Regions from separate parts of the Pseudoalteromonas sp. Ld19 genome, predicted to be linked through region 2. Evidence: predicted binding sites of a transcription regulator. Region 2 holds the regulator's gene; each other region holds the start of a gene.

What was found. Region 2 encodes sigma-54, which starts transcription at its own class of promoters, with help from an activator protein. Its sites were predicted from a motif close to GTTGGCACGNNNNTNGNNT; they were not measured.
Region 1: the regulator sigma-54 is predicted to act here: its motif matches at 990-1,008, upstream of ACJJVZ_RS18165 (BON domain-containing protein).
Region 3: the regulator sigma-54 is predicted to act here: its motif matches at 1,192-1,210, upstream of ACJJVZ_RS15395 (flagellar basal body rod protein FlgF).

The regions. Positions count from the first base shown of each region.
Region 1 covers NZ_JBISHA010000022.1:281,629-283,905, forward strand. Annotated here, with positions in the region: gene ACJJVZ_RS18160 (YqaE/Pmp3 family membrane protein) at 87-245, opposite strand; gene ACJJVZ_RS18165 (BON domain-containing protein) at 388-954, opposite strand; gene ACJJVZ_RS18170 (LiaF domain-containing protein) at 1,281-1,943, shown strand; gene ACJJVZ_RS18175 (VOC family protein) at 1,990-2,277, opposite strand, start outside.
Region 2 covers NZ_JBISHA010000017.1:258,235-260,511, reverse strand. Annotated here, with positions in the region: gene lptB (LPS export ABC transporter ATP-binding protein) at 1-429, shown strand, start outside; gene ACJJVZ_RS06325 (RNA polymerase factor sigma-54) at 499-1,998, shown strand; gene hpf (ribosome hibernation promoting factor) at 2,024-2,277, shown strand, end outside.
Region 3 covers NZ_JBISHA010000021.1:742,871-745,147, reverse strand. Annotated here, with positions in the region: gene flgE (flagellar hook protein FlgE) at 1-941, shown strand, start outside; gene ACJJVZ_RS15395 (flagellar basal body rod protein FlgF) at 1,247-1,990, shown strand; gene flgG (flagellar basal-body rod protein FlgG) at 2,012-2,277, shown strand, end outside.

The sequences.
Region 1 (2,277 bases), on a different contig from region 2:
CGACCCGCTGATAAATTCAATTTACCTCTAAACTTAAAAATCGTCATTTTCAAGTCACAGCGACTTATGCAGCGGGTTGAACAGTATTACTTTTTAGCAATAATATAAATTGCATGTATCAGTCCTGGGAAATAGCCTAACAAGGTTAGTAAAATATTTAACCAAAAATGTAAACCTAAGCCTACCTGTAAAAACACACCCAGCGGCGGCAATAAAACAGATAATATTATACGAATGATATCCACGATAAAACTCCATTTAAATTAAGTATTAATACCAATTTCATTAAAAATATGACCTTTCTATAGCATTAAATAGCTCACTGATTTAATGTTATTGGTATAAAAAACGTAAAACCCAGCAATGCTGGGTTTTAGCTACACTGTGTTATTCAGCAACGATAGTTAACTCATCAACTACGTCACGAACATCTTCAGCATTTTTAGCGATTTTAACTGCTAGCTGTTTTTCAGCTTCAGATTCTACAGAACCATTAAGGGTTACTATACCGTTGTCGGTATCAACGTCAATATCTGTTCCGCCCACTTCTGAGTCAAACAGGAAGCGCGTTGTGATTACTGTGGTGATTTTAGCGTCAGTTAAGTCGTTATCATCATCGTTCATCATGTTTTTGTCTGTGTGTTTAGTATCCATATTTTTAACAACTGTAAGGCTGTTGTCAACACCAGATACGCCGTCTAGGCTAAATACAAGTTCTTCTGCTAGCTCTTTTTCTACTTCGCTATCAACTTTACCTGTAAGTACTACCTTGCCATTTTTTACATCTGTATTAATGTCAAAGTTGTTTAGATTAGTGTTCATAAGAAGAACTGTTTCTGCCTTACCATCAATCCAAGCATCTTTACTTTCGTTTTCCCAGCTGTTTGCTTGGGCACTCATAGCCGTAGAACCAAGAACTAAAGCCGCGATAATAGATTTGTTAAATGTTTTCATAATCTTTCTCCTTTTGATTAAAGACACTTTTATTAATGCGAACTTTAGGCCAACTTTATTTAATATTAAAAATCAATGAGTTAAGCTTAATGCTGATAATAATTTGATTATGGCTATGCCAGTATTTACAGACTTATCGGTAAAACTTTCTCAAATAGTAAAATTAGCTAGATAATTGCTGTTTTGGTTAATCTATCGCTAATATAACGAAATAAAAAACGAGTTAAAAATTAACCCATTGATAATTAAAGTACTTATAAGTGGTATATGATTTGCAATCAAACTAACAAGAGCAATATTAATAGCGAATATAATAAGGAATGCCCATGTCTGTAAAAGTTGAAGACCGTCCAATAGAGCAAGTGCGCGAACAAGTCATTGATCAATTAATTTATAATTACAGTCATGGAATTATTTCTGTTGATGCATTTGAAAGGCGCTTAGATAAAGCGATGGATGCATCTAATAACGAAGCCCTACTCGCCTTAGTAGAAGATTTAACACTTAATACCGATCAGCAATACAAAGCCGAAAAACAATCGCAGTTCACACCACACTACAGTGCACAGCAAAACAGTGATGATGACTTTACGCTACGCAGCATCTTGGGCTCTAACGAGCGAAGTGGCCAATGGGTTGTGCCAAAAAATATTTATCTAAGCAATTTTATGGGTTCGGTGGTACTTGATTTTACTGACGCTATTTTTGCTCATCAAAATGTGACTATTCACGTTAATTGTATTTTTGGCAGCGATGAAATTTACGTACCGGAGCATGTAAACGTAGTGTCTAAAATGTTTTGTATTTTAAGTAGCCTTGAAAATAAATCGGTATCGCTCAATAAGCGCCAAGGACCCACTATTCATATTGAAGGAAGAGCAGTGTTAGGCTCTGTTGAAGTAAAAATTAAACGCACCATAAAAGAAAAATTTATAAGTTTTGCTAATGAGCTAAAAACCCAGCTGGGAGCTGGTAATAATCGTCAATAATATTGAGTATGTTTAAGCACCGTAATTTACGGTGCTTAGTATAAAGCTACAAATCATTATTTCTTTCACTGGGGATATCACTTAAATACTCGACAAACTCTACTTCAAAACCCGCCGGATCAACAAAGTAGACGTTTTTTCTAAATGGGTTGTCACTGCCATCCTTACTTATTACAAAGCCTGCTTTATTTAAACGTATTATTACCTCATCTAGGTTATTAGTTACATAAGCAAAGTGCGCAAAACCCACCTGATGACCCGATAGGTTTCTGTTTTCACCTTCACCATGATCGCTTATTGCTATGTAATGGGTGTCATCGCCAAAGTGTACCCA
Region 2 (2,277 bases):
ATGGCAATTTTAGAAACACGTAAAGAGCTTAAGAAGCAGCAAAGAGAAGATACGCTAAATAATTTATTAGACGAATTTAATATTCAACATATCCGTGACAGCCAAGGTATGGCGTTATCGGGTGGTGAACGTCGCCGCGTAGAGATAGCCCGCGCATTAGCGGCTGATCCCAAGTTTATATTATTAGATGAACCGTTTGCGGGCGTTGACCCAATCTCTGTACTTGATATAAAAAAAATCATAGAACATCTTAAAAATCGTGGGATTGGTGTGTTAATTACCGATCATAACGTAAGAGAAACCCTTGATGTTTGCGAAAAAGCCTACATTGTTTCTCATGGGGAGCTGATTGCATCAGGTACTCCAGAACACGTATTAAATGACAAAACAGTACGCGATGTTTACTTAGGCGAGCAATTTAGGCTGTAACATTTACGCCATGTCTTTAAGCATCTGCTAGTATTAATTATAACAACATAAAAGGATTGTTAGAGATACATGAGGCAATCACTACAGCTGCGCATGGGCCAGCAACTTACAATGACTCCACAATTGCAACAAGCTATTCGTTTGTTGCAACTCAGTACATTGGATCTCCAGCAAGAAATACAAGAAGCGCTCGACAGCAACCCACTTTTAGAGGTTGAGGAGCAAGACTATTCTGAAGACGCTGCAGGTAAAAATGAACAAAAATCAGACACCGATGATATAACTGTTAGCGCATCTGCCGACGATGCTCCAAGCGAATACGAACAAGACAGCGGCGAAGCACTTGCTAAAGATACGGTAAGTGACGACATGGCGATGGATGTTAGCTGGGACGAGTACATGAGTGCAGCTCCAGCCTCTTCATCAGGTCCAATGCCTGAAGACGAGTCTATATACCAAGGTGCATCAACGGAAACGCTCCACGAGTATTTAATGTGGCAACTTCAACTAACGCCATTTAGCCCTACTGATGAAGCGATTGCGATTGCTATTGTGGAAGCCGTAGATGATTCAGGCATTTTAACACTAAGTTGTGAAGAGATTCTCGAAAGCTTCAACCAAGAAAACGAAGATGATAATGAAGTTGAACTTGATGAAATAGAAGCTGTTTTAAAACGCATTCAATTATTTGATCCGGTCGGTATAGCAGCGCGTAGTTTACAAGAGTGTTTGTGCATTCAGCTTAATCAGTTTGATAAAGAAACACCCTATATTAATGAAACAAAAATGATTTTAACCGAGCACATAGACTTATTAGCAGCTCGCGACTATCGTACATTAATGAAAAAAACGAAGCTCAAAGAAGAAGAGCTTAAAGAAGTAATGACACTCATCCATACGCTAAACCCAAAGCCTGCAGATACTATTGTTAGGGAAGAGTCTGAGTATGTAATTCCTGATGTGTCAGTGAAAAAAATTAAAGGCCGCTGGGTTGTTGAACTAAATCCAGATAGCATGCCAAAAATTCGCGTAAACAGCCAATATGCTGCGATGTCTCGCACTGTTAAATCAAGCGGTGATAGCCAGTTTATACGCTCGCATTTACAAGAAGCTAAATGGTTTATTAAAAGCTTAGAAAGTAGAAACGATACATTATTAAAAGTAACTAACTGTATTGTTAAGCAGCAGCAAGGCTTTTTTGAACATGGTCCTGAGGCCATGAAACCTATGGTTTTAAATGATGTTGCTGAAATGGTGGAAATGCACGAATCAACTATTTCGCGTGTAACCACTCAAAAGTATATGCATACACCTCGGGGGATATTTGAGCTTAAATACTTTTTCTCAAGTCATGTAAGTACCGAAAATGGCGGTGAATGCTCATCTACAGCAATACGTGCACTTATCAGAAAATTAATCGCTGCAGAAAACTCAGCAAAACCATTGAGTGATAGCAAAATAGCGGATATATTGGCTGAGCAAGGAATTAAAGTAGCGAGACGTACAATCGCAAAATATCGCGAATCTCTGGCTATTCCACCGTCAAATCAGCGAAAAAGTCTGATTTAAGACGCAAACAAAGAGGGTAATGCTTATGCAACTAAACTTAACTGGTCGTCACGTAGAATTAACTGATTCACTAAGAGACTATATAAATACCAAATTTGCGAAGCTAGAAAGACACTCTGATCATATTAATAATGTTCATGTCATTCTTGATGTAGAAAAACTAAGCCAAAAAGCAGAAGCAACAATACATGTAAGTGGTGCTGAGTTATTTGCCTCAACTGAGCATCAAGACATGTACGCTGCCATCGATTCGTTGATTGATAAGCTCGATCGCCAAGT
Region 3 (2,277 bases), on a different contig from region 2:
CATCGGTGAGCTTGAGTACCTCTACAGCAATTCAGATCCCTGACTCATCTGGTTCACCGCGTGCTACAACAAATGTGTATTCATCGTTTAGATTGGACTCAACCAAAGCGCCACCATCAATTACGCCATTTGACCCAACTCAAACGGGGTCATTTACTCACTCTACCTCAACGAACGTGTACGATTCGTTAGGTGAAGCACATACAATGCAATTGTATTTTGTGAAAACAGACTCGACTGTTACAGGTAATGCTAACGAATGGCAAACCTTTGCCACATTAGACGGTCAACCATTTAACCCAGATGGTAGTGCACAACCTACAGCGCCGTATAACCCAATTTCAACATTCCAGTTTGATGCTAATGGCATACCACTTAATACCAATGGTGCATTAAATACAGGAAATACATTCAACCCGGTCACGTTAACTGGCGCAAATATATCAGGACTTTTGAGTAATGGCGCAAGCTTTCCTAATAATGTAACAATAAATTGGCGTGACGAAGCTGGTACATCTTCAAAAATACCAACACAGCATGCAGGGGCTTTTGAAAATAAAGTATTAGATCAAGATGGTGCCGCAGTAGGTCGATTAGCGAATATTGATATTGGCGTAGATGGAAAAATTGTTGCTTCTTACAGTAATGGCGACTCTACCTATTTAGGGCAAGTCGCATTAACTCGTTTTTCTAATTCTCAAGGCCTACAACAAGTCGGAAATACTTCTTGGAAGAAAAGTTTAACTTCTGGTGAGCCGATAGCCGGTGAAGCTAATTCAGGTGCATTTGGCAAAATTAACTCATCAGCATTAGAGCAATCAAATGTTAATTTAACAAATGAGCTTGTTGATTTAATTAGTGCACAACGTAACTTCCAAGCCAATTCACGTGCGCTGGAAGTGAATTCAACACTACAGCAAGCCATTTTACAGATACGATAATTTAAATTTTTATCGACTAAATACTAGGCTGCCTTGTTGCAGCCTTTTTTATTATCTGGAGTTAGAATAATAGGATATAAAAATCATCTATTTCGACAGCGATTTTTTATCATTATTAGACAGAAAATTAGCTTAAGTGGTGTCACCTTTTTATTTTTAATACAGAGTGATTGCATCAAAATAGCTGCCTTTAGCTTGATATAACTACCATTATTTCCCTCAAAACGCGTCAATTTCAATTTCATACTTCTTTGGCATCTATTTTGCATTTACTTAATTAGAGATTTTTTATGTGAGTCGATGTTATGGACAAAATGGTCTACATTGCGGCGTCTGGTGCAAAACAAAGCCTGCAAGGGTTAGCACTTAAAGCCAATAATTTGGCGAATGCTAATACAACTGGGTTTAAATCCGATTTTGCACAAGCGCGTTCTATGCAAGCGTTTGGTGAGGGTTTACCAACGCGTGTATTTTCAATGCAAGAACGTCCTGGTTCAAACATGGCATCGGGCGGTATTATTCAAACCGGTCGTGACTTAGATATCGCAATGAGTGATAACGCTTGGCTTAGTGTGCAAGATGCATCAGGAAATGAGGCATATACAAAAGTAGGTACGCTCAACATCACAGCCGAAGGCATGCTAGTTACAAGCGGTGGTCGTCAAGTTATTGGCGAAGGTGGTCCCGTTATATTACCAGTGCCAATTGAAAAAATTGCATTTAGTGAAGACGGTGCAATTCAAGTTCGTCCGCAAGGCGCACCCGCTACTTTTTTAGAAGAGATAGGTAGACTTAAAGTAGTCGAAGCAAATAACGCACAGCTTGAAAAAGGCAATGATGGTTTATTTAGACCAAAGCCAGATCAAACTGTTGAGACGTCTGCCAATGTAAAAGTATTGAGTGGTAGCTTAGAGATGTCGAATGTGAATCCAGTTCACGAAATGGTCGATATGATCAGCCATCAACGCCAATTTGAATTACAAGTGAAACTAATGAAAACAGCTGAACAAATTGACGAACGTCAAGATCAGTTATTACGCATAGTTTAGCTTTAAAGTGAGGACATTATTATGAATCCAGCATTGTGGATAAGTAAAACAGGGCTTGATGCTCAACAAACTGATATTTCGGTTATTTCAAATAATTTAGCCAACGCAAGTACTGTTGGTTATAAAAAGAGCCGCGCAATTTTTGAAGATTTACTCTATCAAAATATTAATCAACCAGGTGGGCGTTCGTCGCAAGACACTGAAATGCCGTCTGGTTTAATGCTTGGCGCTGGTGCAAAAGTAGTTGCGAACCAAAAGAACTTTTCACAAGGCAACATGCTAACTAC